DNA from 2 places in the Bradyrhizobium sp. AZCC 2289 genome. Region 2 is predicted to be linked to the other one. Evidence: riboswitches for the same ligand, from Rfam matches in the RefSeq annotation. Region 2 holds a riboswitch; the other holds the start of a gene.
The links. Region 2 has a riboswitch for cobalamin ahead of V1289_RS31425 (TonB-dependent receptor domain-containing protein). Riboswitches for the same ligand answer to the same signal wherever they lie in the genome.
Positions count from the first base shown of each region.

Region 1: linked by a shared signal. The riboswitch ahead of V1289_RS24315 (TonB-dependent receptor) and the one ahead of V1289_RS31425 (TonB-dependent receptor domain-containing protein) in region 2 are both predicted to bind cobalamin.

Region 1 covers NZ_JAZHRY010000001.1:5,112,883-5,120,455, reverse strand. Annotated here, with positions in the region: gene soxB (thiosulfohydrolase SoxB) at 1-266, shown strand, start outside; gene V1289_RS24345 (DsrE family protein) at 263-748, shown strand; gene V1289_RS24340 (DsrE family protein) at 760-1,203, shown strand; gene V1289_RS24335 (MBL fold metallo-hydrolase) at 1,317-2,357, shown strand; gene V1289_RS24330 (ABC transporter substrate-binding protein) at 2,509-3,363, opposite strand; gene V1289_RS24325 (ABC transporter ATP-binding protein) at 3,363-4,136, opposite strand; gene V1289_RS24320 (FecCD family ABC transporter permease) at 4,133-5,176, opposite strand; cobalamin riboswitch at 5,310-5,510, shown strand; gene V1289_RS24315 (TonB-dependent receptor) at 5,623-7,573, shown strand, end outside.
Region 2 covers NZ_JAZHRY010000001.1:6,624,732-6,632,304, reverse strand. Annotated here, with positions in the region: gene groL (chaperonin GroEL) at 110-1,759, shown strand; gene V1289_RS31435 (hypothetical protein) at 1,882-3,081, shown strand; gene V1289_RS31430 (phytoene desaturase family protein) at 3,369-4,847, shown strand; cobalamin riboswitch at 4,930-5,135, shown strand; gene V1289_RS31425 (TonB-dependent receptor domain-containing protein) at 5,263-7,573, shown strand, end outside.

The sequences.
Region 1 (7,573 bases), 1.5 Mb from region 2:
GCGTCGGCGGCTTCGCCTATACCTGCACGCCGGCCGAGGCCGCCGGGCGCCGGATTTCCGACCTCAAGCTCGATGACGGCCGTCCGCTCGATGCCGGCAAGAGCTACAAGGTGGCGGGCTGGGCGTCCGTCAACGAGCAAAAGGGAATTCCGGTGTGGGACGTCTTCGCCAGGCATCTGCGGTCCCAGAAGATGCGCGACCCGCGCGGTACCGGCGTCACCTTGAAAGGCGTCGATGACAATCCGGGAATAGCGGAACGGGTATGAGGCATTTTGCCAGATATCGGCGGTCGATCCTTGGCGCGCTCGGTAGCGCCCTGATAGTGGCGTTGATGACCGCAGCGGTCTCCTCGCCCACCCGGGCCCAGCCGGCGTCATTGCCCGACAAACCGTTCGCCGATCACCGCATCGTATTGCAACTCTCGGACAATGACCCGAAAAAACAGAGCCTCGTCATCAGCGTCGCCTATAACCTGCTCAAGGCCTACGATCCCGACAAGGTCGCGATCGAGGTGGTGACGTTCGGTCCGGGAATCGATTTGCTGCGCCCGGAGAACGACCACCGCCAACGGGTCGAGAGCCTGGTCGCGCAAGGCGTGCGTTTCGACGTCTGCCTTAACACCGTGGATACGATCGAACGCGACACCGGCAAACGGCCGGAATTCATCGCCGCCGCGACACCGGTTCAGGTCGGCGTCGCGCAGATCCTGCTGCTGACCGAAAACGGGTATACACTGGTCAGGCCTTAAGGAGTTTTATCATGTTTTGCCGTCTCGCGACCATTGCCATGCTGTCGTTCGCCTTCGCCACTAGCGCGCTTGCCGCCGACAAGGCCCATCGCATCTCGATCCAGATCGACCAGAACGACCCGCAGGTGATGAATATGGTGCTCAACAACGCCACCAACGTGATCGAGTACTACCGCGCGAAGAATGAGGATGTGGACATCGACGTCGTCGCCTACGGTCCCGGCCTGCACATGCTGCGCGCCGACACCTCGCCGGTGCAGGACCGCATCAAGCGGCTCAAGGACATGGTTTTCCCGGGCAAGATCCAGTTCTCCGCCTGCAACAACACCAAACAGGGCATGGAAAAGACCGAGGGACACGCGATTTCGGTGCTGCCCGAAGCCACGGTGGTACCGTCAGGCGTGGTGCATCTGATGGAATTGCAGGAGCAGGGCTGGAGTTACGTCCGGCCTTGAGGGAGCAAGAATCCTTCGAAATGGCCGCCCTGTGGAGACGAGAATGTTTGAGTAGGCCGTCGTAATGGAATAATATCCTCCGCGAGACCCAAATTGAGGACGCGGCAGCCGTCATGATCTTTCGTCAGCTCTTCGACAGCGTTTCAGGCACCTACAGCTACCTCTTGGCCAGCCGGGCCGGCGGCGAGGCGCTGATCCTCGATCCCGTGCTGGAAAAGGCCGACCGCTATTGCCAGTTGCTGCGCGAGCTCGATCTGCGGCTGGTCAAGGCGGTCGACACCCATCTGCACGCCGACCACGTCACGGGCCTGGGCGAACTGCGCGACCGCACCCAGTGCATCACCATCATGGGCGAGCAGAGCAAGGCCGACGTGGTGTCGATGCGGGTTGCCGATGGCGACAAGGTGATGATCGAGGGCCTCAGCCTCGACGTGATGTACACGCCCGGCCATACCGACGATTCCTACAGTTATTTGATGGGCGACCGCGTCTTCACCGGTGATACGCTCTTGATCCGCGGCACCGGCCGCACCGATTTCCAGAACGGCAGCTCGCGGGCCCAATATGAATCGATCTTCAACCGGCTCCTGAAACTGCCGGAGGAGACCATGGTGTTTCCCGCCCATGACTATAAGGGCGACACCGTCTCCACCATCGGCGAGGAGAAGCGCTACAATCCCAGGCTTCAGGTGCGCTCGGTCGACGAGTATGTCGAGCTGATGGCCAACCTGAAACTGCCCAACCCGAAGATGATGGACGTAGCTGTCCCCGCCAACATGCATGTCGGCCTGCATCAGCACGATCTCGCCATGGAAGGATTGTCGTTCACCGCCCGCGAAGCGATCGACAGATTGGGCCGCCCGGATATTCTGCTGGTCGACCTCCGGGAGAACAGCGAGCGCGCCAAGCACGGCACGCTCTCGGGCGCGCTGCACGCGCCCTATCCCGGCATCTGCGAGAGCCTCGCGCCCGGCGGCATGCTGCGCGAGGTCGCCGCGGCCACCGGGCGCCGAATCGTGTTCTTCTGCGCCTTCGGCGAGCGCTCCGCGATGGCGGTAGCCGCTGCCAAGAAAGCGGGCCTTGCCAACACCGCCCATATCGAAGGCGGCATCGATGCCTGGAAGAAGGCCGGCGGTCCGGTGATGCACGGGTGAGAACGGCTGTTATGAAGCCGTCGTCCCTGCGAAAAGCAGGGACCCATACTGCGTGGCCTGTCGATTAGGCGATGTGGTAGACGCCCTCTGCAAACCGCAAAGTTCGGAGGCTATGGGACCCTGCTTTCGCAGGGACGACGAAGGAGTTTAGCTACCGCCCAACCCTTTTCAATTCCGCGGTGAGCACATCCAGCGCTTCCGCCAGCATCACGCCGCCGCACACCGTCAGCCGCTCCGGAATCACGATGCGCTTGTCCGGCGGATAGAAGTGCTGCAGCGCCGGATGCAGCAGGAAGGCGCGGCCGTTATCCTCGGCGCGGTCGCCCGTCTCCGACACCAGCAGAAAATCAGGCCGCAGGCTGACGATCGCTTCCAGCGAGGTGAATCCGCCGAAGGCGATGCCGAGATCGCCGGCCGGGTTGAGCAAGCCGGTTTCGGTCAGCAGCGAAGAGACCAGGCTGTCGCGGCCGGACACAAAACCGCGCCGCGACAGCGGCAGCACCCGGTAATGCTTGCCGGTGACGGTCTCCCGGGCGCGCGCGATCGCGGCGTCGAGCCGGGCAATTTCGGCTTTGGCGCGATCCGGATGCTGCACCACCTCGCCCATTTCGCGGATCTGGTCCTTCACCTCGGGAAGCGTGCGCGGCACGGTGAATTCGGCGACATGCAGCCCCTTCGCCTTCAACAATTCCCGCGTCGAACGCTTGTCGAACCGGCTTGCGAGCACAATGTCGGGCTTGAGCACCAGCACGTCTTCGGCGCCGCCCGACAGGATCGGGTAATGGCGCGCCTTGTCGGCCGCCCAGGATTGCCAGCCATCGCGCGCGTACCGGCTCAATCCCAGGATTTGCTCGGGGTCCGCCAGTGTCAGCAGCAATTGATCGCTGCAGACATTCATCGAGACGATGCGTGGCAGACCGGTCGCCGACGACGCGCCGCTAGACATCGCCAAGGCTACAATCGCCAAGGCTACAATCGCCAACAGAGCTGCAAGACGTCGCCGCATCAGATTTCCGCCCAAGGCACGATCACGGCCTCGCGCTGGTATTCCGCGCGATAGGCGCTGACCCGGAACACGTCTGCGATCACCTGCGCCGACAGCGCCTCGGCCGGCGCGCCCTGCGAGACCAGGCGGCCCTCCGAGAGCACCAGCACAGTGTCGGCAAATCGCGCGGCAAGCCCGAGATCATGCGTCACTACGATCACCAGCACGCCCTTGTCGGCGGCCGCTCGCAGGCCCTTCATGACGTCGATCTGGTGGCGCGGATCGAGCGACGCGGTCGGCTCGTCGGCCAGGATCACGGGAGCTTCCACCGCCAGCACGCGCGCCAGCGCGACGCGGCTGCGCTCGCCGCCGGACAATTCGGTGACGCGGCGTTCGGCGAATTCCATGACATCGACCGCCTGCATCGCCCGCAGCACCGCCTCGGCGTCTTTAGGCGACAATCGCGCCGGATCGGTGGCGCCATGCGGATAGCGGCCGAGCGCGACGATATCGCGCGCCGGCAGCGGCCAATGCACGATGTGTCCCTGCGGCAAATAGGCAAAGCGTTTGGCGCGCTCTCGCAACGGCAACGACGACAGCGCATCGCCGCCGACACGGATGGTGCCGTCGGACGGCAACAATCCCGCCAGCGCGCGCAGCAGCGTGGTCTTGCCGGCACCGTTCGGCCCGACCAGCGCGACCAGATGCCCTGACGACAGCGACAGCGAAACATCCCTGAGCACCGGCCGGCCGGCCAGCGCCACATTCAGATTCTCGGCTGACAGCAGCGTCACAGGATGCCTCCGCCGAGCGCGCGGCGTTCGCGCATGATCAGGTAGAGGAAGAATGGCACGCCAATGATCGAGGTCAGCACGCCGACCTTGATGTCGCTTGTCGAGGGAATGATGCGCACGGCGATATCGGCCGCGAGCAACAGCGCCGCGCCAGCGAATGCACTCGGCACCAACAGCCGCGCCGGGTCGTGCCCGATCAGCGGCCGCATCAGATGCGGCGCGACTAGGCCGATGAAGCCGATGGTGCCGGACACCGCGACCGCGCCGCCGACCCCGAGGGCGACGCCGAGAATAACCAACAGCCGCAGGCGGGCGACATCGACACCGAGGCTTTGTGCGGTTTCCTCGCCGAGCGTCAGCGCGCGGAAAGCGCGGCGCTGGCTGAGCAGGATGACCGCGCCCGCGATGATGAACGGCAGCGCCAGCATGACGTGCTCAAAACTGCGGTCCTCCAGCGAGCCGAGCAGCCAGAACGCGATTTCGAGCACCACAAAGGGATTGCTGGAGAGATTCATCACCAGCGCGGTTGCAGCGCCCGCCAGGCTCGAGATCGCGAGCCCCGCCAGAATCAGGATCAATAGCCCGGCGTTGCGGCCGGCGATCGCAAGCAACGCGAATACCGAGCCGAACGCGGCGATGACGGCCACGACCGGCAGCGCGTAGGAGCGCACATCGGCCAGCCCCAGCGCAATCACCAGCACGGCGCCGAACGCCGCCGATTGCGGCGCGCCGAACAGCGAGGGCGAGGCCAGCGGATTGCGCAGCAATCCCTGCAGCGCCGCGCCCGACAATCCCAGGATGGCGCCGATCGCCAGCGCCAAAATCGTGCGTGGCAGGCGAATTTCGCGCACGATCACCTGCGCCACGTCGCTGCCGCCGCCGAACAGCGCTTCGACCACGGCGACCGGCGACAGCCGTACCGCGCCGGTGCCGAGCGAAACCAGCACCAGCAATGCCACAAGCGCGACAAGCGCCGCCGTTGCGCCGAAGCGCCGGCGCGCGGCAGCCGCGTTTACAGCGATTACGGCCTCAACACCCATCCATCATCCTCGAACAGCTCGCCCGCACGGAACGAGTTCGCCAGGCAAGACTGCTCATGCGGCAAAAAGGGCGCACCCGTCCAGTGACGATTGCGGGCGCCGAATGATGGATTGACTCCGATCTCGACAAACTTCTACCGTAATTCCCGACGGTTCCTTGAGCTAGGGATCAAAAGGGAATGCGGTGCGGGGAAATCTCCCCAATTCCGCGGCTGCCCCCGCAACTGTAAGCGGTGAATCTTTCGTCACATGCCACTGGGAATCTCGGTCCTGGGAAGGCGACGAAGGGTATCGACCCGCAAGCCAGGAGACCTGCCGTCAGCCGTGGTCACACGCGAAGATGTCGGTCGGGGAGTACAGACATTAGCTTCACCAGGCTTGCGAAAGCCCTTGGGGGAACTTGGTTCGCTGTGACGTGCCACTGACGTCATACCGAGATCTGAACCATGTCTTCTTCCATCCCAGCCGCAAGGCGCCGCCGGCGTTTTTGGCTCGCTTCCAGCTTTCTCGCGCCAATCGTATTGTTGGGCGGTTCGGCCGCGCAAGCGCAGCAAGCCGCCTCCATCGATTCGTTGCCGCCGATCGAGATCAGCCCGCCCGTCGACCAGAATCGAACCCGGGCGCAACCGACCTATGATGAAAGCAGCGGTCCGCGCCGCGCAGCGCCCAACACGGCGCCGACGAGCAACACTGCTGCGCCGGGCACCGGCTCGAATTCCTCGACGACGACGTCATCGAGCGACGGAAACGGCGGCCGGCAGTTTGCCGGCATCGTCGGCACCTCCTCCACCGTCATCACCGCCGATGACATCGCGCATTCGCCCGGACAAACCTTGCAGGACGTCATTGCGCAAGTCCCCGGCGTACAACTGACGAGCTTTTATGGCGGAGTGAATGGCGCCGGCACCTTTGTCGACATGAGGGGATTCGGCGCTTTTGCTACTGCCAATACGCTTATCCTCGTCAACGGCCGCCGCCTCAACGACATCGACTTGGCCGGCGTCGATCTGTCGGCTATCCCGCTCAACTCGATCGAACGCGTCGAGATCACGCGCGGCAACAGTGGCGCGGTACTGTACGGCGACAACGCGGTTGGCGGCGTCATCAATATCGTGACCAGGACTGGCGTCGGCGGGCCGCCGGTCGCGATCCGTGGCGAAGCCGGCGTCGGCTCGTTCAACCAGCGCATGGCGTCGGTCTCGACCGCAGTCAATTCCGGACCGTGGTCGACGTCGTTCTATGGCAATGCCATCAAGTCCGACGGCTATCGAGACAACAATGCGCTCGATCAGCGCAATGGCGTCGGCAATCTCAACTACAGCACGCCTGGCCTCTCCGCGTTCCTGACCCTGTCCGGCGACGACCAGAAACTGGGATTGCCGGGAGGCCGCATCGTCGATCCCGGCGCCGGCATCAATCTACTGGCGACCGCGCGACAAGGCGCCAGCACGCCATTCGACTACGCCAACAAGCAGGGCGCCAACATGACCGCCGGTTTCACCAGGACGCTGGTGAACGGCGTCGACCTCATCGTCGATGGCGGCGTGCGGGACAAGAAGCAGCAGGCGGGGTTCTTCGGCAGCGATCCGTCGATCCCATTCAACTATGTGGATACGCATCTGCAGACGTGGTCGATCACGCCGCGCTTGAGCATCAAGAACCCGATCATGGGGATACCCTCCACCATCCTGACCGGTATCGACTACTACGACGCGACGTATCACTCGGATCGTCCCGAATTCAGGGGCGCGCCCCCGATTCACGTCTATGACCTCAAGCAACAGACGTTGGCCGGCTATTGGCAACAAACCGTCGGATTGTTGCCGTCGACCGATTTCTCCTATGGGGCCCGGGTCCAGAACACCAGTCTCAGCGCAAGGGACCGTTACGATCCGACCGCCCCCGGCGCCTTCGACATCCAGGCGATGCCGCTCGACAGCAACGAGACCCAATATGCGCTGCATGTCGGCCTCGAGCACCGCTTCAACGAAACATTCTCGGTGTTCGGCCGTGCCGCCCACGCGTTCCGTACGCCTGATGTCGACGAGCGCGTGGCGTCGGGTCCCGCCTTCGACGCCTTCTTCAATCCGATTCCGCAGACCTTCAAGCTGAAGACCCAGACCTCCAGCGACGTCGAAGGCGGTTTCCGGATCAAGACCGGAATCTTCCAGGTGCAGACCAGCGTCTACAACATGGACCTCGAAAACGAGATCCATTTCGATCCCGTCAACTTCTTCAACTACAACCTCGATCCAACAAGGCGCTATGGCGCCGAGACCAGCGCCTCGGTGAAGGTCAGCGACAGCGTGCTGTTGCGCAGCGGCATGGCCTATACCCGCGCCGTGTTCCGTGAAGGACCGTTCGCCGGCGACGACGTGCCGCTGGTGTCCCGCTACA
Region 2 (7,573 bases):
AGGCAGCGAAGCTGCCGTCTCGAAGGGTACTTTCCACAAGCTCATCCTTCGAGACGCGGGCCAAGGCCCGCTCCTCAGGATGAGGTTCATTTCCCAGGAGCAATCAACCATGGCCGCCAAAGACGTTAAGTTTTCCGGAGACGCCCGCGATCGCATGCTGCGCGGCGTCGATATCCTCGCCAACGCAGTGAAGGTGACGCTCGGCCCCAAGGGCCGCAACGTCGTCATCGAAAAGAGTTTTGGTGCCCCGCGCATCACCAAGGACGGCGTCACCGTCGCCAAGGAAATCGAGCTCGACGACAAGTTCGAGAACATGGGCGCGCAGATGCTGCGCGAAGTCGCCTCCAAGACCAACGACACCGCCGGTGACGGCACCACCACGGCGACCGTGCTGGCGCAGGCGATCGTGCGCGAAGGCGGCAAGTCGGTCGCCGCCGGCATGAACCCGATGGACCTGAAGCGCGGCATCGACATCGCGGTCGCAGCCGTGGTCAAGGATATCGAAAAGCGCGCCAAGCCGGTCGCGTCCTCCGCCGAGGTCGCCCAGGTCGGCACCATCTCGGCCAATGGCGACGCCGCCATCGGCAAGATGATCGCGCAGGCGATGCAGAAGGTCGGCAACGAAGGCGTCATCACGGTCGAGGAAAACAAGTCGCTCGAGACCGAGGTCGATATCGTCGAGGGCATGAAGTTCGACCGCGGCTACCTGTCGCCCTACTTCATCACCAATGCCGAGAAGATGACGGCCGAGCTCGAGGACGTCTACGTGCTGCTGCACGAGAAGAAGCTGTCCGGCCTGCAGTCGATGCTGCCGGTGCTCGAAGCGGTGGTTCAGTCCGGCCGCCCGCTTTTGATCATCGCCGAAGACGTCGAAGGCGAGGCGCTGGCGACGCTGGTGGTCAACCGCCTGCGCGGCGGCCTGAAGGTCGCCGCCGTCAAGGCGCCCGGCTTCGGCGATCGCCGCAAGGCGATGCTGGAAGACATCGCGATCCTGACCGGCGGTCAGCTGATCTCCGATGAGCTCGGCATGAAGCTGGAAAGCGTCACCATCAACATGCTCGGCCGCGCCCGCAAGGTCGTGATCGACAAGGAAAACACCACGATCGTCAGCGGCGCCGGCAAGAAAAAGGACATCGAAGCCCGCGTCGGCCAGATCAAGGCGCAGATCGAGGAGACCACCTCGGACTACGACCGCGAGAAGCTGCAGGAGCGTCTGGCAAAACTCGCCGGCGGCGTCGCGATCATTCGCGTCGGCGGTGCGACCGAGATCGAGGTGAAGGAGAAGAAGGATCGCGTCGAGGACGCCCTCAATGCGACCCGCGCCGCGGTGCAGGAAGGCATCGTGCCCGGCGGCGGCGTGGCGCTATTGCGCGCCAAGAAGGCGGTCGGCCGTCTCACCAACGACAATTCCGACGTCCAGGCCGGTATCAATATCGTGCTGAAGGCGCTGGAAGCCCCGGTCCGCCAGATCTCCGAGAACGCCGGCGTCGAAGGCTCGATCGTGGTCGGCAAGATCCTCGAGAACAAGTCGGAGACCTGGGGCTTCGACGCCCAGACCGAGGAATATGTCGACATGGTTGCCAAGGGCATCATCGACCCGGCCAAGGTGGTGCGCACCGCCCTGCAGGACGCGGCTTCCGTGGCCGGCCTGCTGGTGACCACCGAAGCCATGGTCGCCGAACTGCCGAAGGAGCCGGCGGCTCCGATGCCGGGCGGTGGCGGCGGCGGCATGGGTGGAATGGGCGGCATGGGCTTCTAAGGCCCCCGTCCGTTACCTCTGATGAAATCGAAGGCCGCCTCCGGGCGGCCTTCTTTTTGGCTAATGACATCGAGGTTTGGTAGCTACGACCATACCGATTCTGTCCTTTCGAGGAATTTCAGATGCGCGCGCTCCTGCTCTGCCTGTTCGGTCTGGTGACGGCCTCGCCGGACCTCGCTTTCGCCCAGATGAAACTCCCCTCCAAGGCCGCGCCTGGCGCCAACGAGGTCAGATATTTCACCTCGATCGACGGGTTGATGGACGGCAATGCCGACGTGGTCCTGAAGGAAACCCGCCAGGGCAAGAACGTCACCGCGGCCGTGCTCGATGTCTGCTACCCCGCCGAGAAAGGTTCCGACCGCAAGGACCGCTTTGTCGCCAACCTCGCCGTCAACGGCCAGAACCTGACCGGCGCCACGCAAACCGTCAGCGATAAACTGCCGGTCACCATCAAGCTGACGCGCAAGCCCACCGGCGACAGTTTCGAATTCCGTGGCCAGATCACCGTCGGCCAGACCGTGACCGAGGTGACGTCTTCGGACAATTCCGATCTCAGCGAGAAGGAATTTCTCGATAACCAGACCACCGATGACGGCATCACGCCGGCTCCTAAGGACTTTACCGAGGTGTCGCCGGAATCGGTCGGCGTGCGGGTCAAGCTCGACGCCGCGCTGGACTACCTGAAGAGCCTGAAGGGCGAGGCCGTCGAGGTCGGCCTTGGCAGCCTCTCCGTGTCCTGCGATGCGATGCGCGCCGGCGAGCAGACCATCAACCTCACCGTCGATCCCGATCACGCCGCAGCCCTGATCGCCAGGGCGAAGTCGGCGCCCGGCGTGGTTGCGGCCGGCTGGACCAGCGGCAGCATGGAGATGGATCGCACCATCCGCTTTGCGTCAGCGGAATGGCGCGACGGCGACAAGATCAACAAGGACAAGATCGCGTCGGCGGTTTCCAGCGTGCTGGCCAGGACGCTTGCGGCGAAAGCCGACGCTGCGGCGTGGAACGCCAATACCGGAAAACTGAAACTGACCTTCAAGCGTCCGAGCCAGGTCTATCCCGCGCTCGGCCTCACCGAGAGCGTCGAGATCACGGCGCAGGTGTCGCCGGACAAACCGGGCGCATCCGACCGGCTGATCCTGTGGATCTCGAGCCCCGTGATCACGACATCGGACGAATCCGCGGGTCCCAGGCTGAACCTGTCCGAAGAGGCCAGCGGCGACGAGGAAGGCGGCGAGCCCAAGAACGACAACGGCTCGGTCGACGCGTTGGCCAGGGAATTCAAAGGCCAGCGCTGGGATGCCGACAAATCGGTCTGGAAATAGGCCGTTTTTCGTAGATCCCGGGACAGTGCCCGAGCCTTCTCCGTTCCGATTTGCATCGGAACGGAGGCTCTATTTATTTTTGACGCGTTTTCTACCGCAGATAAGTCTACGCAATCTACGTAATCTTGATTGCTATGCGAACCGGTATCCACCCCGGATCAAGTCCGGGGCCGGCTTAGCTTGAAAACGCTATAGAGCGCTTGCGCCATGCCGTCAGCGCGTTTGACACGGTGCGCCATTGCGGCAATGAACCCTCTCCGTACACGGGTTCCAGGGGTTCAGGCCGAATGGCGCGTTATGACGTAGTGGTGATCGGCGCCGGCCTTGGCGGTTTGACGGCGGCGGCAATCCTCGCACGCGCCGGACGCAAGGTGCTTGTGATCGAGCGCAGCAACTCGGTGGGCGGCGCGGCGTCGAGCTACAAGTCCGGCGATCTCTTCATCGAAGGTTCATTGCAGGAAACCAGCAACCCTCAGGATAGCAGAGATCCCAAGCACGCCGTGCTGACGCGCGCGGGCGTGCTCGATGCCGTCAAATGGGTCCCGGCCGGCGCGCTCTACGAAGTGCGCGGCGGCCCGCTCCAAAAACCGTTCGTGCTGCCCGACGATTTTGCCGCGGCGAGGGTCGCGCTGACCGAGCGATTTCCGGCGGCGCGGGCCGGCATCCAGCAACTGCTCGACGAAATGGAGGGCATCGCGTCCGCGGCGGCCGCACCCTCATCCGACGAAGCGCCGCAGTCATTGTCGCAAAAGCTCGATCAATTGTTCGGCGACAATGAAGCCGTCAAATGCGCGCTGGCGGCCAATCTTTCTTATTTCCACGACGACCCGGGATCGCTGTGGTGGAGCTTCTTTGCCAGGGCGCAGGGAAGTTACCTTTTGAGCGGCGGACGCTTCGTGCAGGGCGGCTCGCAGCGGCTCTCGAGCGCGCTGGCCCGCGCCGTTCGCACAGCCGGCGGCGAGGTAGTGCTGCGCCGCGTTGCCTCCCGTATCGCGCTCGACCCGCAGGGCCGGACCAGCGCCGTCACCCACACCGCCAAAGACGGCAGCGACGCGCAAATCGCGGAATGCGCGCGGATCATCGGCGGCGCGGCGCCGGCCGCGCTGGCGCCGCTGATGCCGGAAGACGCGGCGGAGAAATTGACCAGAGGCCACGCAGGCCTGACGCCGTCGATCTCCCTGTTCGCGCTGACACTCGGGCTGACGAAGCCGCCACGCGAATACGGCGTCACGGCCTATTCCACGCAATTGCTGCCGGACGACATGAAGCGGCTGGCCGATTACGGGCGCGGCGCGGCCTTGATGGCGGACGAGCCCGCTGAGCGAATGCCGCCGATGTCGATCGTCGATTACGCCGCAATCGATTCCGGCGTTCCCGCGCCGCCTTATGTGTTGTCGGTGTTCGGGCCGGACTGGCTGTCGAACTGGGACAGTTCGGACCTGGATGCCTATCGCGAGAAGCGCGGGCGGTGGCAGCAGGCGATGCTTCGCTATCTCGACAAATTCTATCCGGGCCTCGCCTCCGGCGTGGTCGCATCGTCGTTCAATACTGCGCTGTCGGTCCGGCAATATCTCAACGCGCCCGATGGCGCCGTTTATGGATTTGCGCCGACGCCGCCGCCGCCGGCCGGTAGCGCCCTGGTCCGCTCGCCGCGCACCGCGGTATCAGGACTTTATCTCGCATCCGCCTATGCCGGTTTCGGCGGCTATACCGGCGTGGTGCAGGCCGGCGGCGCCTGCGCCGACATGATTTTGGGCGAGAGCTGATGACCACGTAGCCCAATTGACACATGCGTCGACACAGCGCGCCCGGCGAGGTCGCCGCTACTTGACTCGCCGGCGAAGCCTCTTCAGTGTCCCGCATGGTAGTGCCCGCAAGGGCTAATCAAGGGAATACGGTGCGTCCGTGTGATGCGGACAATGCCGTAGCTGCCCCCGCAACTGTAAGCGGCGAGCCGGCGACCATTTCATACCACTGGGATCGTCAAATCCTGGGAAGGTGGTCCAAGGCCGCGACCCGCGAGCCAGGAGACCTGCTACCAGCCATGGTCATGCGCGAACGCGTCGGGCGGGGTGCTCCGAAGCGTCGCAACAGCTGTAGCTATCTGCCGCATCAAAGGCGAAGGGCGGATAGTCTCGGCAAGCGTGCATGACGGGTTGATTGTTCGCCGTCGAGCGTGTCGTGTCCATTTTCAATATCGGCAACTTCCAAGCGCCGTCGCGCCTTTGCGCGCGCACGGTTTTGATCTCACGTCTGCTGCCCGGCGCTGCGTTTCCGCTACTGGTGGCCGCGACACCCGTGTTCGCGCAACAGCGGACACTCGATCCCGTGGTGGTGTCGCCGCCGAAGCCGCAAAGCGCAACGCACGCGGGCGGCGAGCCGCAAGGCGTGCCAAGGCGCGCGCAGCGCACCGCGCGGAATCCGACGGCAAAACCCGCGCCGCTGCCACCGTCCGATGCCGCGCCGACGCCGCTCAACGGCAACGCCGTCGCGGCGAGCGCGAGCCGGCTCGGCCTCACCGTGCACGAGACGCCGGCGGCGGTCGATGTCGTGACCCAGCCGGCGATGCGCGAGCAGGGTTATCGCACCACCACCGAGACCGCGCAGGGCGCGGTCGGCGTGCTCGCGGGCGATGCGGCCGGCGCACCCGGCGGCTTCTCGATGCGCGGCTTCAGCTTTGGCGACGTGACCACGCTCTACAACGGCATCTGGATCGGACCGCAGAGCATCACCTCGCGGGTGATGGAGACGGCCAATCTCGAACAGGTCGAATTCGTGCACGGTCCATCGTCGATTATGTCGGGGCTCGCCGCGATCGGCGGCTCGGTCAATTATGTGAGCAGGCAACCGGTCACCGGCCCGGTCAGGAACGAACTCGACACCTCCATCGATACGCTCGGCACCTATCGCACGCATTTCGGTTCGGGCGGCAGCACGACCTTGCCGGGACTCGACTATCGATTCGACGTCAGTTCGTCGAAGATCAACAGCTTCGTCGACGGCGACTATCAGCAGCTTAACAGCGTCGCCGGACAGCTCAATTACCGGGTAAGCGACGCCTTCAAGGTGTTCGGCGCCGTCGATTACAAGCGCGACGACGGCCATGCCTATTGGGGCACGCCGCTGGTGACGACCGCATTCGCCGGCGCCTTCGCCACCCACGGCGTGGTGACCGGCAATGCGCTCAACATTTTCAATGCTGCAAGCGCATCCGACACGTCCGCCGTGTTCGGTCCGGTCACTGTCGATTCGCGGACGACCCGGACCAACTACAATGTGGCCGACAATTCCACCGGCGCACACGAGCTGTGGCTTCGCGGCGGATTCGAATGGAACATCAATGACGACGTCACGCTCAAGAACCAGGCCTATGAGTACGGCGCCAGGCGTCACTGGTATGACAGCGAGACCTACGCCTTCAACACCGGCACCTCGCTGATCGACCGCGACCGCTTTTTCGTCACCCACAAGCAGCAGGTGGTCGGCGACAACACCGATCTCGTCTGGAATTCGTCTTTCTTCGGGATCGAAAACCGCCTGGCCGGTCAGCTGCAGGTCAGCCGCAACGACATCCAGTTCGCCCAGGAGGGAAATCCGAACACGTTCCCGGCCGACTCGGTGACCGTGCTCGATCCCGACCCCGGCCTCTACGGCGTGCCGCAGCCGAACATCCGCAACAGCCGCCTCGACAATATCGCGGTCTCGATCGAGGACCGCCTGAAGATCACGCCGATGCTCGCTTTGATTGGCGGCATCCGCGCCGAGGATTTGACGCTCTCGCGTGACGGCGTCAATTTCGACGGCACGATCCCGGCGGGCCAGCCCTTCAGCAAGACATGGACGCCGGTGTCCTACCGCGCCGCCACCACGTTCGAACCGGTGAAGGGGCTGATGTTCTACGGCATGTACGCCACCGCCTTTGATCCGGCCGCGGCCGGCATCTTCTCGGTGACCCCCGGCACATCGCTGGAGTTGACCAGCGCGCGCATCTACGAGACCGGCGTCAAGGCGATCTCTCCCGACAAGCGCGCGGAGTTTACCTTCTCGGCCTACGATATCGAGCGCCGCAATGTCTATGTGCAGATCACCAACGCGGTGGCATCGCTCGCAGGTGCGGTCCACACCAGGGGCATCGAGATCGCGGGCGCGCTGCGTCCGGTCGACAATCTCAAGCTCTGGGGCAATGTGGCGTTCACGGAAGCACGTTACGCCGATTTCGATTTCTTCTCCGGCAATACGCCGTCGAATGTCGCGCCCGTGATCATCAACGCCGGCGCGTCCTGGCGGTTCGATAACTGGCGCTGGCCGGTCGAGATCGGCGGCTCGGTGCGGCATGTCGGACAGCGCTTCCTCTACGAGGACGACCGCACCGTCATGCTGCCTTACACCACGGCGGATCTGTTCGCCTTCGTCGACGTGCCCGGCCGCGACTTGCCGTGGCAAGGGGTGGACAGGATGCGGTTAGCGTTCCGTGTCCGTAACGTGACCAACG